Regions from separate parts of the Streptomyces sp. NPDC031466 genome, predicted to be linked through region 2. Evidence: riboswitches for the same ligand, from Rfam matches in the RefSeq annotation. Region 2 holds a riboswitch; each other region holds the start of a gene.
The links. Region 2 has a riboswitch for cyclic di-AMP ahead of ACZ5GP_RS32255 (M23 family metallopeptidase). Riboswitches for the same ligand answer to the same signal wherever they lie in the genome.

Region 1: another riboswitch for cyclic di-AMP. It lies ahead of ACZ5GP_RS15135 (M23 family metallopeptidase); the one in region 2 lies ahead of ACZ5GP_RS32255 (M23 family metallopeptidase).
Region 3: another riboswitch for cyclic di-AMP. It lies ahead of ACZ5GP_RS25055 (C40 family peptidase); the one in region 2 lies ahead of ACZ5GP_RS32255 (M23 family metallopeptidase).

The regions. Positions count from the first base shown of each region.
Region 1 covers NZ_JBVIJT010000005.1:665,347-672,646, reverse strand. Annotated here, with positions in the region: gene lhgO (L-2-hydroxyglutarate oxidase) at 1-878, shown strand, start outside; gene trmB (tRNA (guanosine(46)-N7)-methyltransferase TrmB) at 1,015-1,827, shown strand; gene ACZ5GP_RS15145 (PrsW family intramembrane metalloprotease) at 1,871-3,265, shown strand; gene ACZ5GP_RS15140 (aldo/keto reductase) at 3,289-4,233, opposite strand; gene ACZ5GP_RS15135 (M23 family metallopeptidase) at 4,337-5,413, opposite strand; cyclic di-AMP (ydaO/yuaA leader) riboswitch at 5,424-5,571, opposite strand; gene ACZ5GP_RS15130 (PP2C family protein-serine/threonine phosphatase) at 5,774-6,934, opposite strand; tRNA gene ACZ5GP_RS15125 (tRNA-Met) at 7,090-7,163, opposite strand.
Region 2 covers NZ_JBVIJT010000016.1:67,360-74,659, forward strand. Annotated here, with positions in the region: gene ACZ5GP_RS32240 (bifunctional acetate--CoA ligase family protein/GNAT family N-acetyltransferase) at 1-2,642, opposite strand, end outside; gene ACZ5GP_RS32245 (HPr family phosphocarrier protein) at 2,779-3,060, shown strand; gene ACZ5GP_RS32250 (GntR family transcriptional regulator) at 3,273-3,959, opposite strand; gene ACZ5GP_RS32255 (M23 family metallopeptidase) at 4,149-4,952, opposite strand; cyclic di-AMP (ydaO/yuaA leader) riboswitch at 4,965-5,126, opposite strand; gene ACZ5GP_RS32260 (M16 family metallopeptidase) at 5,375-6,760, opposite strand; gene ACZ5GP_RS32265 (M16 family metallopeptidase) at 6,757-7,300, opposite strand, start outside.
Region 3 covers NZ_JBVIJT010000010.1:111,223-118,522, forward strand. Annotated here, with positions in the region: gene ACZ5GP_RS25045 (M23 family metallopeptidase) at 1-1,265, shown strand, start outside; gene pcrA (DNA helicase PcrA) at 1,347-3,836, opposite strand; cyclic di-AMP (ydaO/yuaA leader) riboswitch at 4,139-4,294, shown strand; gene ACZ5GP_RS25055 (C40 family peptidase) at 4,303-5,589, shown strand; gene ACZ5GP_RS25060 (hypothetical protein) at 5,705-6,058, opposite strand; gene ACZ5GP_RS25065 (C40 family peptidase) at 6,403-7,300, shown strand, end outside.

The sequences.
Region 1 (7,300 bases), on a different contig from region 2:
TCCAGCGCGGCAGGGAGAACGGCATCCCGGTGCGCGAGCTGGGCCCCGCCCAGATCACCGCGTACGAACCGGAGGTCCGCGGGCTCGCCGCCATCCACGTCGGGACGACCGGCATCTGCGACTACGGCGCGGTGGCCCGGCACCTGGCGGCCGCCTCGGGCGCCGAGATCCGCTACGGCGCGGGCGGGCACGTCCTGCGGGTGGACCGCCGGCCCGAGCGCGGCGTCGCCGTCCGCACCGCCGACGGCGCCATCGTGCGCGGCCGGGTCCTGGTGAACTGCGCCGGGCTGCACTGCGACGCGATCGCGCGGCTCACCGGGGACGACCCGGGCATGCGGATCGTGCCGTTCCGCGGTGAGTACTTCGAGCTGGCGCGGCCCGAGCTGGTCCGCGGCCTCGTCTATCCCGTGCCCGACCCCGCCTTCCCCTTCCTCGGCGTCCACCTCACCCGCGGCATCGACGGCGGCGTCCACGTGGGGCCGAACGCGGTCCCGGCCCTCGCCCGCGAGGGGTACGACTGGTCGGTGATCCGCCCCCGCGAGCTGGCCGGCACGCTGGGGTGGCCGGGCTCCTGGCACATAGCCCGGCGCCACTGGCGCTACGGGGCGGGCGAGCTGCGCCGCTCGGCCTCCAAGTCGGCGTTCACCGACGCCGTGCGCAGGCTGCTGCCCGCGGTCGGGCCGGACGACCTGGTCCCCGCGCCGGCGGGGGTCCGGGCGCAGGCCGTGCTGCGGGACGGCACGCTGGTCGACGACTTCCTCATACGGGAGGGGGCGCGGACCGTCCATGTACTGAACGCGCCCTCGCCCGCGGCGACCGCCTCACTGCCGATCGGGCGGGAGGTCGCGCGGCGGGCGCTGGCCTCTTTGGGGGGGTAGTGCGGGGCGCCCTTGGCGGGGGGAGGGCGTCGGTCGCCGTGCGGGGGAAGCCCCGGCAACCCGTAAAATCGGGCGCACTGTGTCTGAGTCTCCCCGTATCCCCGAAGTCCCTGGCGGCCCCGAAGCTCCCGAGGGGGTGTCGTCGACCGCGGAGGGGCGGGGCGGGCGGCGCGCGCCGGCCGCTCCCCGGTTTCCCGGGGGGCCCTCGCCCGATCCCGCCGGGTCGCACCACGAGCGGCGGATCCGCAGTTTCCAGCCGCGCCGCAGCCGGGTGACCACCAGCCAGGGCGACGCCCTGCGGCGGCTGTGGCCCACGTGGGGCCTGGACATCGACGGGCTGCGCACCCTGGACCTCGGCGAGCTGTTCGCGGACGACGAGGGGCCCCGCCCCGACCTCCCCGTCGTCCTGGAGATCGGCTTCGGCATGGGCGAGGCCACCGCGAAGATGGCCGCCGCCGACCCGGACACCGGCATCCTCGCCGTCGACGTCCACACCCCCGGCCAGGGAAATCTGCTCGGCCTCGCCGAACGGGCGGGACTGACGAACGTACGCGTGGCCAACGGCGACGCGATCATCCTGCTCCGCGAGATGCTCCCGCCCGAGTCCCTCGACGGCCTGCGCGTCTACTTCCCCGACCCCTGGCCCAAGGCCCGCCACCACAAGCGCCGCCTGATCCAGCCGGAGTTCCTGACGCTGGCCGCGCCCTCGCTCAAGCCCGGGGCGCTCCTGCACTGCGCGACGGACTGGGAGCCGTACGCCGAGCAGATGCTGGAGGTGCTCACCGCGCACCCCGACTTCGAGAACACGCGGCCGGACGGCGGCTACGCCCCGCGCCCGGAGTTCCGCCCCCTGACCCGCTTCGAGGGCCAGGGCCTGACCAAGGGACATGTCGTCCGCGACCTGCTGTTCCGCCGCACCGCACCGCTCGGGACCGGCGCCGGTCGGTAAGGCCCCGTCGCGGCCACCCGTATCCCTCGTTAGGGTCAACGACGTGGCCACCAGTTCTCCGTATCCGATACCCCCCGAGGCCCCCGCCCCGGGAGAGGTCCGCCGCGCCCACTGGTGGCAGCGGCGCGCGATACGGGCGGCCGGGCTCGTCACGCTGCTCGCCCTGTCGGGCCTGGTGATCCTCGCCCTGGTCAGGGAACAGACCGGCACCGAGGGCTTCCTCGTCGGCCTCGGCCTCGCGACGGTGCCGGTGCCGCTGCTCGTCGCCGCGTTCCGCTGGCTGGACCGGGTGGCGCCGGGGCCCTGGCGCAATCTCCTGTTCGCCTTCGCGTGGGGGGCGTGCGCGGCCGCGCTCATCGCGATCGTCGCGAACAGCTTCGCGATCCGCTGGATAGCCACCGCCACCGCGGACCCGCACAGCGCCGACACCCTCGGCGCCACGGTCATCGCCCCGATCGTGGAGGAGTCGGCCAAGGCCGCCGCCGTCCTGCTCGTCTTCCTGTTCCGCAGACGCGACTTCACCGGCGTCGTCGACGGCGTGGTGATCGCCGGGGTGACCGCGACCGGCTTCGCGTTCACCGAGAACATCCTCTACCTCGGCAACGCCTTCGTCACCGACCAGCTCAGCCGCGACAGCGGCCTGGCCTCCGTGACGGCCGCGACGTTCTTCGTGCGCGTGGTCATGTCGCCGTTCGCGCACCCGCTCTTCACCGTCCTCACCGGCATCGGCTTCGGCCTCGCCGCGTTCTTCGCCGAGCGCCAGCACGTGCGCCGCGTGCTGCTCCCGCTCACCGGGCTGCTGCTCGCGATGGGCGTGCACGCGCTGTGGAACGGCTCCGCGGTCTTCGGGCAGTACGGCTTCTTCACCGTGTACGCGCTGTTCATGCTGCCCTCCTTCGGCCTGGTGACCTGGCTGGCCATCTGGACCCGGCAGCGCGAACTGCGCCTGATCCGCGCCGAGCTGCCCGCCTACGCGGCGGCGGGCTGGCTCACCCCGCCCGAGCCGTACGCGCTCGGCTCGATGCGCGCCCGCGCGCTGGCCCGCGACTACGCCGCGTACACCTGGGGGAAGGCGGCGGCCCGCACGGTCGCCGAGTACGAGACGTACGCGACGTCCCTGGCGTTCCTGCGCCACCGGGGGCGCCGCGGCAGGGCCGGCGCCGACTTCGTCGTACGCGAGCGGGAGCTGCTCGAAGAGCTGTGGGAGCGCCGCGGGCCGGCCCGCCCCGCCCTGGCCTACGCGGCCCGCGCGACGGCGCCGGTCCTGTACCCCATGCCGATGCCCCTGGCCGTGGGGATGCCCTACGCCGGACACGGCCACCCGCCGCCCTACGGCGCCCCTGCCTACGGCCCCGCATACGGCGGCCCCGCACCGGGCGGCCCCCCGTACGGCCACCCGGCGTACGGCTGGCCGCCGCACAACCTCTACCGCTCCTAAGCGCCCCGGCGCCACGCCCGGCGTCAGGCGGAGGCCGCCGTGAGCGTCGCCAGCTCCACCTCGGTCAGTTCCACGTCCGCGACCGCCAGCAGGGCCGGCAGCTGCTCGACCGTGCGCGCGGAGGCGATCGGCGCGGCCACGGTCGGCCGGGCGGCGAGCCAGGCGAGCGCCACGGTGGCGACCTGGACGTCCCGCTCGGCCGCGATCCGGTCGAGCGCGTTCAGCACCCGCTCGCCGCGCTCACTGCCCACGTACTCCTCGACGCGGCCGCTGCGCGCGCTCTCCACCCGCGTGCCGGGGCGGTACTTGCCGGTGAGGAAGCCGGACGCGAGCGCGAAATAGGGGACGGCCGCGAGGCCGGCGCGGGAGGCGACCTCCTGGAGGGGGCCTTCGTAGGTGTCGCGGGAGACGAGGTTGTAGTGGGGCTGGAGCGCGACGTAGCGGGCCAGGCCCTCGCGGTCGGAGAAGTCGAGGGACTCCTGGAGCCGGTCGGGGGCGATGTTGGACGCGGCGATCGCCCGCACCTTCCCGGCCCGCACCAGCTCGTCGAGCGCCCCGATGATCTCCTCCACCGGGACCGACGGGTCGTCGAAGTGGGTGTAGTAGAGGTCGATGTAGTCGGTGCCGAGGCGGCGCAGGGAGGCCTCGGCGGCGCCCTTGATGGTGTCGGCGGAGAGTCCCTTGAAATCGGGGTGGGAGCCGACCTTCGTGGCGACGACGACATCGGAGCGGTTGCCGCGCTCGGCGAGCCACGCGCCGATGAGCGTCTCGGACTCGCCGCCCTTGTTGCCGTCCGCCCAGTGCGAGTAGGCGTCGGCGGTGTCGACGAAGTTCCCGCCCGCCGCGACGTAGGCGTCGAGGACGGCGAAGGAGGCGTCCCGGTCGGCGGTCCAGCCGAAGACGTTGCCTCCGAGGGAGAGCGGGAAGACGTCGAGGTCGGATGAGCCGAGCGTACGGAGAGAAGTCATGCGTTCCTCAACGTCCCTGCCGGAAGGGGAATTCCGGCAGGGCACGGCTCGGCGCGCGCGGGCGCCGGACTCAGGGGGCGCTCAGGGGCTGCTCAGGGGCTGTTCAGGGGTTGAGGCCCTTGCCCTGCAGCCAGGACAGCGGGTCGATGTTGGCCCCGCCCGCGGTGTGGACCTCCATGTGCAGGTGCGGACCGGTGACGTTGCCGGTCGCGCCGACCCGCCCGATGACATCGCCGGTGGCGACCTTCTGACCCACGCTGACGTTGAGCGAGGACTGGTGGCAGTACCAGACCTCGGTGCCGTCGGGCAGCTCCAGGACCGTGCGGTAGCCGTACGCGCCCGCCCAGCCGGCCTCCTTGACGGTGCCGGTGTGCACGGCCTTGAGGGGGGTACCCGTCGGCGCGGCGAAGTCCAGACCGGTGTGGTGCCCGGAGGACCACATGGCACCGGCGTCACCGAAGTGCGAGGTCAGGGTGTACGAGGAGGTGGGCAGCGCATAGCTCTTGGCGAGCTTGGCCCGACGCTCGGCCAGGGCCTTGGCCTCCCGGGCCTCCCGCTCCTTCTTCTTCTGGGCGGCGGCCTTCGCGTCGGCCTCGCGCTCGGCCTCCCGCTGCTGGGCGGCGGCTTCGGCGGCGGCCTTCTCGGCGGCGCTCTCCTCGGCCGCGGTGCGCACCGCGTCGTCCGCCTGGGCCTGCTGGTTCTCCGCCTGCCGCATGATGCGGGCGCGCAACGCCTCGCCCGCGTCGGCGCCGCCCTGCCGGATACCGGCGGTGCCGGCACCGGCGGTGGTGAGCGGCGTGGCGGCCGGGACGGCATCGGCGCCCGCGGCGGCGGACGCGTCGTCGGCCATCAGGGAGCCGATGCCGGGAAGCGAGTCGGCCTTGGGCAGCGAGTCTGCGACGGCGCCCAGGTCGGGCATCGAGATGGTGACCGGCGGCTTGCCGTCCTGCGCGGTGGCGATGCCTCCCGCGCCGACGGCGGCGATGACGCCGACGCCCAGCACGGTGGAGCTGCGGGCGAGCCCGCCGCCGCCCTTCTTGTGCACACGGTGCCTGCCGCGGACGGGGCGGACGGACTCCTCGGTGGGGTTCCATTCCTCCCAGGTCTCCTGGTCGTACCCACCGAAATCGTCGTCGTTCGGTATGTACACGGCTTGGGGGGCAGGCCGGTTGGACGCCACTGGGGCGCGCTCCTTTCCTTCCTTTCGCCTACCGGGTTAGCTGACGGGTTCGGAGCAGGAAGGTCTCCTACGAGCATCCGGCACGAGGGCGCGGATGCCTGATTCACCCCAAGTTGGTGGTTCCCCGGCTCCCTTGCGGGATTAGGCGCGTGCGCACGGAGCCGTCGCTGGTGACGGCTGGGACGACCGCGCTGCGTTATCGAACGTTAATAGACGGGGGGCCCGTATTCCAAGCCGTTCCGATTGATCGTTAACGGCTTCGGCCCGTACTTATCAGGACACGGGCGCCAGGACCGGGGCGAGTTGACCCCTCGCCGCGTTGACAAAACGTCAGTTGGGCCGTGCGGCAACGCACTTCGGTCACCCCGGGTCACCGTCACGCTCGTGGTGTCCGTGGGTCACGTCCGCGGTGGCGGGGCGCCGCAGGGCGAGCAGCGCCATGTCGTCCGTGGCCGCGCCCCCGGTGTGCCGCCGCACCTCCTGCGTGAGCGTGGCCAGCAGCGCGTGCGGGCCCTCGCGGCCGGGGAAGATCCGCCCGCCGAGCCGGGCCGCCGGGTCGTAGAAGACGCCCGCGGCGTCGCGCGCCTCCGACAGGCCGTCCGTGTAGAAGAGCAGCATCGCGCCGGGCGGGAACTTCGACTCGTCCGCCCGGTCCGGCCAGCCGCCCAGTTCGCCCATGCCGAGCGGCAGCGCGGGCTCGCTCGGGGAGAGCACGCACAGCCGCCCGTCGCCGCGCAGCAGCAGCGGCTCGGGATGCCCTCGGTTGACCAGTCGTACGCAGCCGTCGCTGAGCCGGATCTCCGCGAGGACGGCGGTGGTGAACCCCTCGAAGGCGTCCAGCCCGTCCCGCCGGGTGCCCTCCCGCGCCAGCGCCCGCTCCAGGCGCTGCGCCACCGCCTCCAGGGTGGCCTCCTGCTCGGCGGCCTCCCGGAAGGCGCCGATGACCACGGCGACGGCGGCCACCGCGCCCATGCCCTTGCCGCGCACGTCGCCGACGATGAGCCGCACGCCGTGCGGGGTGTCCTGTACGGCGTACAGATCGCCGCCGATGAAGGCGTCCGCCTGCGCGGCCTCGTACCGCGCCGCGATGTCGAGCCCGCCGATCCGGGGGTCCGGCTGCGGCAGCACGGCGCGCTGGGTGGCCTCGGCGATGGAGCGGGCGGTGGCGAGCCGGTCGTTGCCGCGGCGCACGACGCGGTTGATGACGATGGCGAGGGCGGCGACGGTCATCACGGTCAGCAGTTCGGTGACGGCCTCGACATGGCTGTTCGCCGCGTTGCCGTAGTGCAGCACGATGACGGAGACGGAGGCCGCGGCGCCGGTCAGGGCGGTGTTCAGGAGCGAGTAGAAGGGGGCGGCGATCAGCGGGGCGGCCGTGAAGAGCGGGGCCGCGGTGAAGTCGGGCGGGGTCGAGGCGTCGTACAGGACCCCGACGACCAGGAGCAGGACCGGCAGGGCCCGCACGAAGGCCCGCTCGTGCGCGGTGGCTCCGCTGCCGCCGGTACCTCCACGCTGCCCCACCGCTTGTCTCCCGCCGAGTTTGCGCCCATCACCGCGCTGCACCCAGGTTTCCCGCAGCGGGGCGGGGGTGCGAGCCGGTGTGGGCCGAGCGGGTCACGGGGCGGAAAACACCGAGGGCCGGAAGCATCGAAATGCTTCCGGCCCTCGGCCTTCAGTAGCGGGGACAGGATTTGAACCTGCGACCTCTGGGTTATGAGCCCAGCGAGCTACCGAGCTGCTCCACCCCGCGTCGGTAAACACAACAGTACGCCATCCGGACGGATGAAGCGAACCGCTTCTCCGGGGGCCGGTGGGGTGGTCGGGGGTGGCGGGGTCCGGCGGGGCGGTCGGGGCGGCGGGGTCGGTGGTCGCCGGCTCGGCGTCCGG
Region 2 (7,300 bases):
GCGGCTCCCGCGAGCCCGAAGGAGAGCACGGCCCCGGCGGCCGGGTCGATGACGGCGCGTACGACGGTGTCGACTCCGCGCGGCGCCATCCCCTGGACCACGGGACGCAGCTCGGCGGGCTTGCCGAAGGCGTCGGTCAACTCCTGGTAGGACCGGCGCAATTGGTCCTCGTCGGTGAGGTCGAGCCGCACTCCGCCGAGGTCTGCGCGGTGGCGCAGGTGCGGGGCCGTGGTCTTCAGGGCCACGGGGTAGCCGAGGGTGCGCGCGGCGTGCGCGGCCGCGTCCGGGTCGGGGGCGGGCAGCGCGCGCCGTACGCGGATGCCGTAGTGCCTGAGCAGTTCGTGGGCGTCGGCCTGGGCGAGGGTGGCGCCGCGGGGGTCGTCGTCCTTGGCCAGCAGCGCCGCGATGCGGTCGGCGGCGCCGCTCTCGTCGATGTCGTCGTACTCGTGCACCTTGCCGGGTTCGGCGGCCTCGCGGCGCCACTGCGCGTACTTGACGGCTTCGGCGAGGGCGCGGACGGCTCGCTCGGCGGCGGGGTAGGCCGGGATGCGGTACTGGTCGGCGGCGGGGGCGGTGGCCTCCACCATGGACGCGGGGGCCTGCGCGGTGACTCCTGGGGCCTGCGCGGTGGCTGCGGGAGCCTGCGTCGTGGCTCCTGCGGTCTGCGTGGTGGCCGCGGGGGCCTCCGGTCCGGCTGCCGCCGTGGGCGGGCGTCGCGGGGCGTTCGTGGCGTCCGCCGGCGGTTTCGGCGGGGCGTCGGGCCCGGTGCTGGTGGCGGCGGACAGCGCTTCGGCGAGGCCGCCCAGCTCCACGTGGACGACGGCGACCGGCTTCGCGGGGCACCCCGCGGCCGCCGCGCGCAGTTCCGTGGCCAGCGTCTCCGGGTCGGCGGCCGCCCCGTCCTCGCGCACCCAGGGGATCGCGTTGACGATGACCGCGTCGCAGCCCTCGTCCGACAGCGCCTCGGCGAGCGCGGTGCGGAAGTCGGCCGGCGCGGCACCGGTCGTGAGGTCGCGCGGCGGCAGGGGTCGCAGCCCGTCGGCGACGCACGCGTCGTACGTGAGGAGCCCCAGCGACTCGGAGTTGCCGAGGATGCCGACCCGGGGACCGGCCGGCAGCGGCTGCTGGGCGAGCAGCAGCCCCGCGTCGACCATCTCGGTGACGGTGTCCACACGGATGACGCCCGCCTGGCGCAGTAGGGCGGACACGGTGGCGTGCGGGAGGCGCGTGGCCTGTACCGCGTGCCCGGTGGGCGCGATCCCGCTGTGCCGGGCGCCCTGGACGACGACGAGCGGCTTCGCGGTCGCGGCCCGGCGCGCGAGGCGGGTGAACTTGCGCGGGTTGCCGATGGTCTCCAGGTACATCAGCGCGACGTCGGTGTCGGGGTCCTCGTACCAGTACTGGAGGAGGTCATTGCCGGACACGTCGGCGCGGTTGCCGGAGCCGACGAACGTGGACAGGCCCGCGCCCCGCCGGTGCAGCCCGGACAGCAGCGCGATGCCGATGGCGCCGGACTGGGTGAACAGACCGATGCGCCCGCGCGCGGGAGGCTCGGGGGCGAGCGAAGCGTTGAGCCGCGTGCGGGGCGAGGTGTTGATCACGCCGAAGGCGTTGGGGCCGATGATGCGCATGCCGTACGAGCGCGCCTGGCGCACCAGTTCCCGCTGGCGCGCACGCCCTTCGGGGCCGCTCTCGCCGTACCCGGCGGAGAGCACCACCAGGCCGCGTACGCCGTGCTCGCCGCAGTCGGCGACGACGTGGGCCACCTTCTCGGCGGGCACGGCGATCACCGCGAGGTCCACGGACTCCTCGATGGCCGTCACGGAGCGGTGCGCGGGGACGCCGTCGATCTCCGCACCCTCGTCGAAGGCGCTGTTCACCGCGTACAGGCGCCCGGTGAACCCGCCCTCCTGGAGGTTGCGCAGCACGCTGCGGCCGACGCCGCCCGGGGTGCGGCCCACGCCGATCACCGCGACCGAGCCCGGCGTCAGCAGCCGCTGCACCGAGCGTCCCTCGGCGCGCTGTTCGCGGGCGCGCTGCACGGCCAGGGAGCGGTCGGTCGGCTCCAGGTCGAACTCCAGGCGGACGACACCGTCCTCGAAGCTGCGCTTTTGCCGGTAGCCGGCGTCCGTGAAGACTTTGATCATCTTGGTGTTGGCGGGCAGCACCTCGGCGGCGAACCGGCGGATGCCCCGCTCCCGCGCGACCGCCGCGATGTGTTCGAGGAGCGTGGAGGCCACGCCACGGCCCTGGTGGGCGTCCTGCACGAGGAAGGCGACCTCGGCCTCGTCGGCCGGCGCGCTGGCGGCCATGCCACGCTCGTCGATGCGGTCGTAGCGCACCGTCGCGATGAATTCGCCGCCCACCGTGGCCGCGAGTCCCACCCGGTCCACCTGGTCGTGGTGGGTGAAGCGGCGCACGTCCTTGGCGGACAGCCGGGGGTAGGGCGCGAAGAAGCGGTAGTACTTCGACTCGTCGGACACCTGTTCGTAGAAGCTGACCAGGCGGTCCGCGTCCTCGACCGTGATGGGCCTGATCCGCGCGGTGCCCCCGTCGCGCAGCACCACGTCGGCTTCCCAGTGCGACGGGTAGTCGTGCCGGTCCTGCCGATGCCGATCCTGCTGATCCGACGGGGTCTGCATGGGGCCAGCGTACGGGTCGCGGGGGCATGCGGTCCGGGTACGGTCGAGGAGGACCGGCGTTCGGCCGACGGAGCACCCGCCACGGCATGCGACAATGGTCTAGACAAGTGTGAGACACCTGGAAGGGCAGCAACACATGGCTGAGCGCCGCGTCAACGTCGGCTGGGCCGAGGGCCTTCACGCCCGACCCGCCTCCATCTTCGTCCGCGCGGCCACGGCCGCCGGCGTCCCCGTGACGATCGCCAAGGCCGACGGCAACCCGGTCAACGCCGGCTCGATGCTCGCGGTGCTCGGCCTCGGCGCCCAGGGCGGCGAGGAGATCGTCCTCGCCTCCGACGCCGAGGGTGCGGACGCCGCCCTGGACCGTCTGGCGAAGCTGGTCGCGGAGGGCCTCGAGGAGCTTCCGGAGACGGTCTGAGCCACCCAGCGCGTTCGATCGCGCAGCACTTTTGAAGGGTCCACTCCGGAACACGGGGTGGGCTCTTCGCTTTATCCAGGGCAACTCAGAGGAAATCCGGCGCGAGTCGGTGCGATCCGGCGCGTTACCGCGCGCTCCGGCGCGTTCCGAAATTCACGCAGAATGAATTCTCTCGAATAACGCCGCCCTGTGACTTGTATACGGCACGCGCGTTAATTCCTAAGGCTCACCGTGTTGACGGGATGTTGCGGATCCCTCACACGGCCCGCGCTCGCTGTATGGCGCAATCGGTGCGCGCCCGCGGTCCGCTCCATCTGGTCGCAGGTGAGCGCCCTGGCCCGCTCCCCGTCCCCGCGGCCCACCGCGTCGACGATCGCCGCGCGCTGCGCCCACGCGTCGAACGGCGCCGCTGACGGCTCCACGACGTACATCCAGGCGATCTTGTGCCGGAGCTGGGCGAGCAGCGCGATGAGGCCGGGACTGACGGAGGCCTGGGCGAGCGTCTCGTGGAACCAGCCGCCCAGTGACCGCAGATCCTCCCCCTGCCCCCGCCGCGCGCGCTCCTGGCCGAGCCGGACGAGGCCGCGCAGGACCTTGAGGTGCGCGTCGGTGCGGCGCCGGGCCGCGCGGGCGGCCGCGAGCGGTTCGAGCAGCATGCGCAGCTCCAGGAGGTCGGCCGCCTCCTGCTCCGTGGGCTCGGCGACGCAGGCGCCCGCGTGTCGGCGCGTGACGACGAACCCCTCGGCCTCCAGGGTGCGCAGGGCCTCGCGCACCGGAACGCGCGAGACGCCGTAGCGGCGGGCCAGAAGCTCCTCGGTGAGCCGGCCGCCCCTTTCGTGGACACCGGAGACGATGTCGTCCCGGATGGCCGTGCACACCGAATGCGCGGGAATACGCATGACCGGACCTCCGCCTTAATCCCCGCGAAACGCGGTCGACCGACGCTCGTTCGGCAACTCTATTGCAGAGTGCCGGAATTACCGACGGCGGGCCGCAATCCATGGATATCTTTTGGCCAAGCGCGGAAGGGCCGGAAAACCGCGAAGACCCCGGCTCGGGAGAGCCGGGGTCTTCGGTGTGCTGAGAGGTCAGACGTTGACGCCGTGCGAGCGCAGGTACGCCACGGGGTCGATGTCCGAGCCGTACTCGGGGCCGGTGCGGGCCTCGAAGTGGAGGTGCGGGCCACTGGAGTTGCCGGTGGAGCCCGAGAGGCCTATCTGCTGGCCCGGGGTGACCGTCTGACCGACGGTGACGCCGAGCGAGGACATGTGGCCGTACTGGGTGTACGTGCCGTCGTTCATCTTGATGACGACGTTGTTGCCGTACGCGCCGCCCCAGCCGGCCTCGACGACGGTGCCCGCGCCGACCGCGTGGACCGGGGTGCCGGAAGCGGCGTGGAAGTCGACGCCGGTGTGGCTGCCGGAGGACCACATGGCGCCGCCGGTCTGGTAGCCCGTGGAGACGTACGAGCCGGAGATCGGGGAGACGTAGGCGTTCAGGCGCTTGCGCTCGGCCGCGCGGGCGGCGCGCTCCTTGGCCTCGCGCTCCTTCTTGGCCTTCACCTTGGCCTCGGCCTCGGCCTTGCGCTTGTCCTCGGCGGCCTTCTTCTTGGCGGCCGCTTCGGCCAGCTTGGCGGCGGCGGCGTCCTCGGCCGCCTGGCGCTGCGCGGCGGCCTGGGCGTCGATGGTCTCGGCGAGCGAGCCGCCCACGGAGATCGCCTGGGTGAGGCCGGTGTGCTCCACGGCCCCTTCGTCGACGGCGGCGAGCGCCGGAGCGGCCATGCCTCCGATGACCCCGGTGGTGGTCAGCGCGGCGACGCCCGCGACGTTCGCGGTCGTGCGGGTGAGGCGGCTGGGACGACGGTGCTTCCCGGTGGCACGGGTGAACGCCATGAAGCGGCTGATCCTTTCCTTCCTTCTCGCCTACCGGGTTAGCTGACGGGTTCGGAGCAGGAAGGTCTCCTACGAGCCCCTCACCTGACGGCAAGGTGCCCGATTCACCCCAAGGGACTGTGGGTCCCCGGCTCCCCTGGCTCGCACCGTACGGGGACTCGGCGATGACTGTCCGGTGCCGCGGATGCGACGTGGTGTGTGACGGACAGCCGGATCGAAGCTAAGCGCCCCCTCTTTCAATCGACAAACGGATCGACACTTTTGTTGCGCACGCCACACGGCAGACGGGCAACCGCCATACAAACTCGGACATATGAGGCCCCGGCGACCGAACCGGTCACCGGGGCCTCGAAACGCGCTGACTCTCGCTCAGCCGCCGCCTCTGGATCGAGCGCGGCCTCTGGTCGGCCGCAGCCTCTGGTTCAGCCGCTGACCACGCTCACCTCGCCGATGCCGAGCGCCCTGACGGGCTCCTCGATCTGCGCGGCGTCACCGACGAGGATGGTCACCAGGTGGTCCTCCGGGAAGGCGCTCACGACGGCCGCGGTGGCCTCCACGGTGCCGGTGGCGGCCAACTGCCGGTACAGCTGTGCCTGGAAGTCGTCCGGCAGGTTCTGCTCGACCTGGTCGGCGAGCGTCGCGGCGACGGAGGCGGCCATCTCGTACTTGAGCGGGGCCACGCCCACGAGGTTCTGCACCGCCACGTCGCGCTCCGCGTCCGTCAGGCCCTCCGCGGCGAGCGTGCGCAGGACCTTCCACAGGTCGTCCAGCGCGGGGCCGGTGGAGGCGGTGTCGACCGATCCGCTGATGGCGAGCATCGCGGCGCCCGAGCCGTCCGGAGCGGACCGCAGGACCTGGCTGAACGCCCGCACTCCGTAGGTGTAGCCCTTCTCCTCGCGCAGGACGCGGTCCAGCCGGGAGGTGAGGGTGCCGCCGAGGCAGTACGTGCCGAGGACCTGGGCCGGCCAGATCCGGTCGTGCCGGTCCGGGCCGATGCGGCCGATCAGGAGCTGCGTCTGGACGGCTCCGGGGCGGTCCACGATGACGACGCGGCCCGTGTCGTCGGCGGTGATCGGCAGGCTCGGGCGGGGCTCGGCCGTGCCGCCCGTCCAGGTGCCGACGGTGTCCGCGAGGACGGCGTCCAGGTCGGTGCCCGTGAGGTCACCGACGATCACCAGGGTGGCCGTCGCGGGGCGGACGTGCTTCTCGTAGAAGGCGCGTACGGCCGCCGAGTCGATGGCGGTGACCGTCTCCTCGGTCCCCTGGCGGGGCCGGGACATGCGCGTGCCGGCCGGGAAGAGCTGCCGGGAGAGTTCCTTGGCGGCGCGGCGCGCCGGGTTGGCGGCCTCGTGCGGGATCTCGTCCAGGCGGTTGCGCACGAGGCGCTCGATCTCGCTGTCCGCGAAGGCGGGGGCGCGCAGGGCGTCGGAGAGCAGGCCGAGCGCCTTCGGGAGGCGGGAGACCGGGACTTCGAGGGAGACCCGGACGCCGGGGTGGTCGGCGTGCGCGTCCATCGTGGCACCGCAGCGGTCGAGCTCGGCGGCGAACTCCTCGGCGGAGTGCTTGTCGGTGCCTTCGTTGAAGGCCCTCGCCATGATCGTGGCGACGCCGTCGAGACCCTCGGGCTCGGCGTCCAGGGGCGCCTCCAGGTGCACCTCCACGGCGACGACCTGCTGGCCCGGGCGGTCGCAGCGCAGCACCGTGAGGCCGTTGGGCAGGGCGCCTCGCTCGGGGGCGGGAAAGGCCCACGGCTTGGCCGTGCCGGCCTGGGGCTGCGGGTGGAACTGCATCGTCGCGGCCTCGCTCACTTCGCCGCCTCCTCTTCTTCGGCGTCCTCTTCCACGGCGTCCTCGGCTGTCCCGTCCGCGGTGGCCACGGGTTCGTAGACGAGCACCGCGCGGTTGTCGGGGCGCAGGCGGGCCTTGGCGACCTCCTGGACCTCCTCGGCGGTGACGTCGAGGACGCGCTGGACGGCGGTGAGGGCGAGCTGCGGGTCGCCGAACAGGACCGCGTACCGGCACAGTTCGTCCGCGCGGCCGGCGACCGTGCCGAGCCGGTCGAGCCACTCGCGCTCCAGCTGTGCCTGGGCGCGCTCCATCTCCTCCGGGGTGGGGCCCTCCGCGGCGAAGCGGGCCAGCTCCTCGTCGACGGCGGCCTCGATGACCGGGACCTCGACATCGCCGGAGGTCTTCACGTCCAGCCAGCCGAGCGAGGGGGCGCCGGCCAGGCGCAGCAGCCCGAAGCCCGCGGCGACGGCGGTGCGGTCACGGCGCACGAGCCGGTTGTAGAGCCGGGAGGACTCGCCGCTGCCGAGGACGGTCAGCGCCAGGTCGGCGGCGTCGCACGCG
Region 3 (7,300 bases), on a different contig from region 2:
CCGGGCAACAGCACGGCGCCCACGACACCGGCAGTCACGACACCTCCGGCTGGTCGACCGGCGCCTATCAGCACCTCGTCGGCATTCCCTCCCAGCAGGGCCCCGACAGCACGGGCCAGTGGGACACCACCGACTGGAGCCAGGCGCCCACGACCGGCCAGTGGGAGACCCAGGCCTTCGACACGGGCGCCTACGACGCCACCGCGTGGAACTCCGCCGGTGAGTCGCGGGAGTCGCACGAGACACATGCGACGCACTCGTCACACGGGACGCCCTCGACGCACGAGTCCGCGGAATCTGAGCCTCCGCAGCCGTACGAGGCCGGTGAGGCGTACGAGAGCATCGAGCGGTACGAACTGACCGAGCAGTACGAGATCTCCGCCGAGGCCGCATCCGCGGACGCGGACGCCTACGAAGGCGGGGACGAGGACCCGTACGAGGACGCGGAGCACGAGCCCGCCGCGCACGTCCCGGTCCCCGCGCCCCGCGCCGCCCGCGGCAAGAGCGGCGGATCTGGAGCGGGCCGGTCGAGGACCCGCCGCCGCACTCCCGCCAAGCGTTCCGCTCTGCTGACCGTCGCCGTGCCCTCGGCCTGCGTGATGGGCGTCGCCGGAGTGGCCGCCGCCTCCGTGGGCAGCTTCGGCGGGGACGACCACAAGGAGACGGCGGCCTCGGTCCCGGACGCCGCGTCCGTGCAGCCTTCCACCGCCAACAACAAGCTGGACACCCAGTTGGCGAACCTCTCCGCGGACGCGGGTGACTTCGCTGACCGGGCGAGCCGCACGCAGGAGCGCATCGACCTCAAGGCCCAGAAGGTGGCCGCGCAGAAGAAGGCGGCGGCGGAGGCGGCGCGCAAGGAACGCATGCGCCCCAAGTTCGTCCTGCCGGTCAAGCAGCACGGGCTGAGCGCGCAGTACGGACAGGCGGGCGTCAACTGGATGTCGGCGCACTCCGGCATCGACTTCCCGGTCTCGTACGGCACAGAGGTCTTCGCCGCGACCGACGGCACCGTGACCACGAAGTGGAACAGCGCCTACGGCAACATGGCGATCGTGACCGCCAAGGACGGCACGGAGACGTGGTACTGCCACCTCTCCCAGCACAAGATCTCCAGCGGTCCGGTGAAGGCGGGCGAGACCATCGCCTTCTCCGGGAACTCCGGCAACTCCACGGGCCCGCACCTGCACTTCGAGGTGCGCCCCAGCCACGGCTCGGCGATCGACCCGCTGCCGTGGCTGCGCAGCCACGGCCTCGACCCGACGTAGCCGAGGCCGCCCCGCCGGGCGCGGCTCGCCGATGGGCCGCCGCCGGCGAAGGCGCGGCCCATCGGGCTCCCGCCCTCGGCGTTACAGCTTCTCGACCGGCGCGTACCGCAGCAGGAGCCGCTTCGGCTTGGGCTCACCGAAGTCCACCGTCGCCTCGGCGTTCGCCCCCGTGCCCTTCACCCCGACCACGGTCCCCAGGCCGAATTGGTCGTGCGTCACCCGGTCCCCGACCGCCAGCGAGACCACCGGCTTCTCCGAGGCGCGGCGGGTCGCGAAGCCCTGCGCGCCACCGGTGCGCGAGCGCGAGGAGGACAGCGACGAGGCGATGCCACCGGCGGGACCGGAGGACGCGAGGGGGCCGACGGAGCCCTTCCGCTTCCAGTCCAGATGCGTATCCGGAATCTCTTCGAGGAAGCGGGACGGCGGGTTGTACGAGGGCTGGCCCCAGGCGCTGCGCATCGAGGACCGGGTCAGGTAGAGCCGCTCCCGCGCACGCGTGATGCCCACGTAGGCGAGGCGACGCTCTTCCTCCAACTCCTTGACCTGCCCGAGGGAGCGCATGTGCGGGAAGACGCCGTCCTCCATACCGGTCAGGAACACCACGGGGAATTCCAGGCCCTTGGCGGTGTGCAGCGTCATGAGCGTGATGACTCCGGAGCCGTCGTCCTCCTCATCCGGAATCTGGTCGGAGTCGGCCACGAGCGCGACGCGCTCCAGGAAGTCGGAGAGCGTGCCCGCCGGAGCGGCGGCCCCCTCCTCGCCTTCCGCCCGCTCGTTGCCCTGCGCGTTCTCCTGCTCGAATTCGAGTGCGACGGCGGCGAGTTCCTGGAGGTTCTCGATGCGGGTCTCGTCCTGCGGGTCGGTCGACGCCTGCAGTTCGGCGAGGTAGCCGGTCCGTTCGAGCACGGCCTCCAGGACGACGGCCGGGCCCGCGCCGGACTCGACGATGGTCCGCAGGTCCTCCATGAGCGCGTTGAACCGCTTGACGGCGTTGGTGGAGCGGGCCGCCATTCCGTACGCCTCGTCGACGCGACGCAGTGCCTGCGGGAAGGAGATCTTCTCGCGCTGCGAGAGGGCGTCGATCATCGCCTCGGCGCGGTCGCCAATGCCCCTCTTGGGGACGTTGAGGATGCGCCGCAGCGGGACCGCGTCCTCGGGGTTCGCGAGAACGCGCAGGTAGGCCAGCACATCGCGGACCTCCTTGCGCTCGTAGAAGCGGACGCCGCCGACGACCTTGTAGGGCAGGCCGACACGGATGAAGATCTCTTCGAAGACACGGGACTGGGCGTTCGTCCGGTAGAAGATCGCGACGTCGCCGGCCTTCGCGTCACCCGCGTCCGTGAGCCGGTCGATCTCGTCGGCGACGAACTGCGCCTCGTCGTGCTCGGTGTCGGCGACATAGCCGGTGATGCGGGCGCCCGCGCCCTGGTTGGTCCACAGGTTCTTCGGGCGCCGGCTCTCGTTCCGCTCGATGACGGCGTTGGCGGCGGTCAGGATCGTCTGCGTGGAGCGGTAGTTCTGCTCCAAGAGGATCGTCGTCGCGTCGGCGTAGTCCTCCTCGAACTGGAGGATGTTGCGGATGGTGGCACCGCGGAAGGCGTAGATCGACTGGTCCGCGTCACCCACCACGCACAGCTCCGCGGGGTCGTCGCCCTCGCCTCCGGAGGGGCCGACCAGCTCGCGCACCAGTGCGTACTGCGCGTGGTTCGTGTCCTGGTACTCGTCGACCATGACGTGCCGGAAGCGGCGGCGGTAGTGCTCGGCGACGTCCGGGAAGGCACGCAGGAGGTGGACCGTCGTCATGATCAGGTCGTCGAAGTCCAGCGCGTTCGCCTCGCGCAGGCGTGACTGGTACATGGCGTAGGCCTGGGCGAGGGTCTTCTCGAAGCCGTCGGCCGCCTGCGCCGCGAAGTCCTCCTCGTCGATCAGCTCGTTCTTCAGGTTCGAGATCTTGGCGCTGAAGGACTTCGGCGGGAACTTCTTGGGGTCCAGGTCGAGATCGCGGCAGACCAGGGCCATCAGGCGCTTGGAGTCCGCGGCGTCGTAGATCGAGAAGGAGGACGTGAAGCCCAGCTTCTTGTACTCGCGGCGCAGGATGCGGACGCAGGCGCTGTGGAAGGTCGACACCCACATCGCGTTGGCCCGGGGGCCCACGAGCTGCTCGACGCGCTCCTTCATCTCGCCCGCGGCCTTGTTCGTGAAGGTGATCGCGAGGATCTGGCCGGGGTGCACACCGCGCTCGGCGAGGAGGTACGCGATGCGGTGGGTCAGCACGCGGGTCTTGCCGGAGCCGGCGCCGGCGACGATGAGCAGCGGGGCGCCCGCGTGCACGACGGCCGCGCGCTGGTTCTCGTTCAGCCCCTCCAGGAGCGTCGCCGGGTCGATGACCGGGCGCGGGGCACCGTCGCGGTAGTGCGTGTCCCGGGTCATGGGCACGTCGAACTTCCCGCTGAACAAGTCGTCCGGAACGGGTTCCGGAGCGCTGTCCTCGGGCGGCGGCGGGGGCTCTTCGTCCGCGGCCCGGGAAGGCTGCAGGTCCGCCAGGAAGCTGTCATCAAAGAGGCTGCTCATCGCCTCCCGAGTCTAGGCGGCCCCACTGACAAACCGCCCCGGGTTCCGACCACCTCACATCCGCCGGTGACTCACATCCGGTGACCGGCTCACCTTCCTCTACGCCCCGCCCACGAACGCTCACGCTCCGCAGCGGCCCCCGGGCTTCCCGCGTCATGCTCACCTCACGCCCGCATCAAGGCCCTCGTAAAGTCACGGAAATGTATCGGGCATATCGAACATCAACCTTCACACCCGCCTCACGAGTTGGCTAGCGTGCTGCGCGGGCCGCTCGTCCCCCGCCGGCGAACCTCGCCGGGAGCGGGTGGCCTCCGCCGAGTCCGACGCGTTCGGAGCCGGGGACCCACCGAAAACCTGGGGTGAATCGGTCCCGTACGCAGTACGGGACCGTAGGGCAACCTTCCGGAGCACCCGCCCGAACCCGACAGCTAACCCGGTAGGCGGTCTACGGAAGGAGTCGCCTCCCTTGGCGTCGCACCGCAAGCCACGGACCCGGCCGACCGCACCCCGGACCCGCACCACCCCGGCCGTCGGCATCACGACGGCGGCCCTGACCTCCGTGGCCCTCCTGTCGCAGAGCGCGCAGGCAGCCCCCTCCGAGCCGACGAGGCCCCGCCTCGAAGAGCCCGGCCCCGAAGGACCCAGCCTCGAAGAGGTGCGGAAGAAGGTCGACGACCTCTACCACCAGGCGGGCGTGGCCACCCAGAAGTACAACTCGGCCAAGGAAAAGACCGACAAGCAGCGCAGGAGGACCGACCGCCTGCTCGACGACGTGGCCCAGCGCGCGGACAAGCTGAACGAGGCACGTCAAAAGCTCGGCTCCTACGCCGCCGCGCAGTACCGCACCGGCGCCGCCTCCCATACGGCCGCGATGATGCTGGCCGACGACCCTCAGGGTTACTTCGACCAGAACCACCTGGCGGGCCGGCTGACCGCGCGGCAGAAAAAGGCCGTGGACGACTACCAGGCGCAGCAGGCGTCGGCGACGAAACAGCGCGCGAGGGCGGCGCAGAGCCTCGAGACGCTGAGCGACTCCCGCGACGGCCTCAGGACGAGCAAGCGGACCGTCCAGAAGAAGCTGGGCGAGGCGCGTGAGCTGCTCTCGGAGCTGACCGCCGAGGAGAAGGCACGGCTCGCGGCGGCCGAACGGAAGCGGGAGCGGGAGGCCGAGCGCAAGGCCGAGGGACTGGCGCGCGAACAGGCCGCCGAGGCGGAGCGCAAGCACAAGGCCGAAGAGGCGGCGCGGAAGGAGACGGATCGGGGCCAGGGGCAGGGGCACGGGGGCGGGCAGGCCGAGGGTGCGGGAGAGGGCCAGGACGGCGGCTCAGGGACCGGAGCCGGGTCGGGTCCCGGGTCGATCCCCGGGTCGATTCCCGGGTCGGGGAGCACGGACAGCGGGTACTCCACCAAGGCCGCGAAGGTCGTCGATTTCGCACGGGCCCAGCTCGGCAAGCCGTACGTCTGGGGCGCCACCGGTCCGGATTCCTACGACTGCTCCGGGCTCACCCAGGACGCGTGGAAGGCCGTCGGGATCTCCCTGCCGCGCACCACATGGGATCAGGCGAAGGCGGGCACAACCGTGAGAACCGCCGATGCCGAGCCGGGTGACCTGGTGTTCTTCTACGACGACCTCAGTCATGTGGGGATCTACATCGGCGACGGCACGATGATCCACGCCCCGAGGCCGGGCGCGAACGTCCGTGTCGAGGCGATCTCCTACCTGCCCATCCACAGTGTGGTGCGCCCGGCATAACCCTGGTGAGCGCCCTCTACGCGCGCGTGGCCCGCACTCTTCGCGGAGTGCGGGCCACGCGCGCGTAGAGGGTCGCTAACGGAGGGCCGTTACCGGAGGGCCGTCATTGGGGGGATCAGGTCCACAGCACGGCGATGAAGATGTTGGCCGTCGTCAGCAGCCCCACCGCGCCGAACACGCCCTTGTCGATCTTCTCCTCGTCCCGCTTCACGTAGACCAGCGCGAGGATCACGATCAGCACGGCCATCTTGATGCCGATCTTGAGGTTGTTGACCGGGTTGTCGTCGGCCTGGTTCAGGCCCACCAGGACGGCACCGGTCACGAGCATGGTCAACGCGCCGTGCAGCATCGCGGGGCTGAAGCGGGCGGTGCCCTGGCCCATCTGCTTCATCTGGGTCAGGAAGCCGCCCAGGAGCGAGGCGATGCCGATGATGTGCAGGCCGACGAAGAGATGGATGAGTACGTCCATGAGGCCGGAGCCTAGCCCGGCCCCACGTCGCCCACCTCGGGCGGCCCCTTATCACCCCGCGACGGACAGCTGGGGCACAGCCACCACAATGGCCACACTCATGACAAGTAGGTCATCGAATCCGCATCCGGAACGGGCATACATGGTCGCCGTTCCGCCCACTTCCGTCAGTTGCACGCAAGCCCTCACCGGGCCGTTACGTCCGGGTTTAGCGTCCTTCACCAGGTGACCGGATCCCCACCGCCGCCCGTCCAGGGCGGCAGTCGGTCATCACCGCCGAGAAACCCGGCGGCGGCCCGCTCCCCCTGTGCGGGCCGTCGCCGGTCAGGTAAGGAGCCCCCTTCGTGGCAGCGCACCGCAAACCCCGACAGCGCTTGCTCACCGGCCGTGCGGCCCGCACCGCCGCCACCCTCGCCCTGGCGGGAGCCGCTTCGGTGACCGCCCTCGACGGCACCGGGCACGCGGACCCCCGGCTCAGCCCCGCCGAGGTGAAGTCCAAGGTCGACGCGCTCCACCGGGAGGCGGAGATCGCCACCGAGAAGTACAACGGGGTGAAGGAGAAGGCCGAGAAGGCCGAGACCTCCCTCGGCGAGCTGCGCGACGAGGCGGCCCGCAAGACGGCCGAACTCAACTCCGCCCGCGAAAGCCTCGGTTCATACGCGGCCGCCCAGTACCGCGCGGGCGGCATCGACCCCTCCGTGCAGCTCGCGCTCTCCTCCGACCCCGAACAGTTCCTGGACCGCGCCTCGTTCGCCGACCGGGCCGGCAACCGCCGGGCCGCCGCCATCAGGGACGTGCGCAAGAAGCTCCGTCAGATCGACCAGCTGCACGCCGAGGCCGACGGTCACCTCTCCACCCTCCGCTCGCGCCAGGCGGAACTGCGGAAACACAAGAACACGATCACCGGCAAACTCGGTGAGGCCAAGCGGCTGCTGTCCCGGCTCACCGCCGAACAGCGCACACAGCTCGCGGACGCCGAGCAGCGCACACAGCTCGCGGACGACAACACCGACCGGGTCACCCGTTCGCACACCCGGACCCCGCAGCCGCACGCACCGTCCAAGGCTCCCAACGCCCGCGCCGCGGCCGCCGTCTCCTACGCCTACAAGGCGATCGGCAGCCCCTACGTATGGGGCGCGACGGGCCCCAACGCCTTCGACTGCTCGGGGCTGGTCCAGGCCGCCTACCGGGCGGCGGGCGTCTCGCTGCCCCGCACCACCTACGCCCAGATCGCCGCCGGGG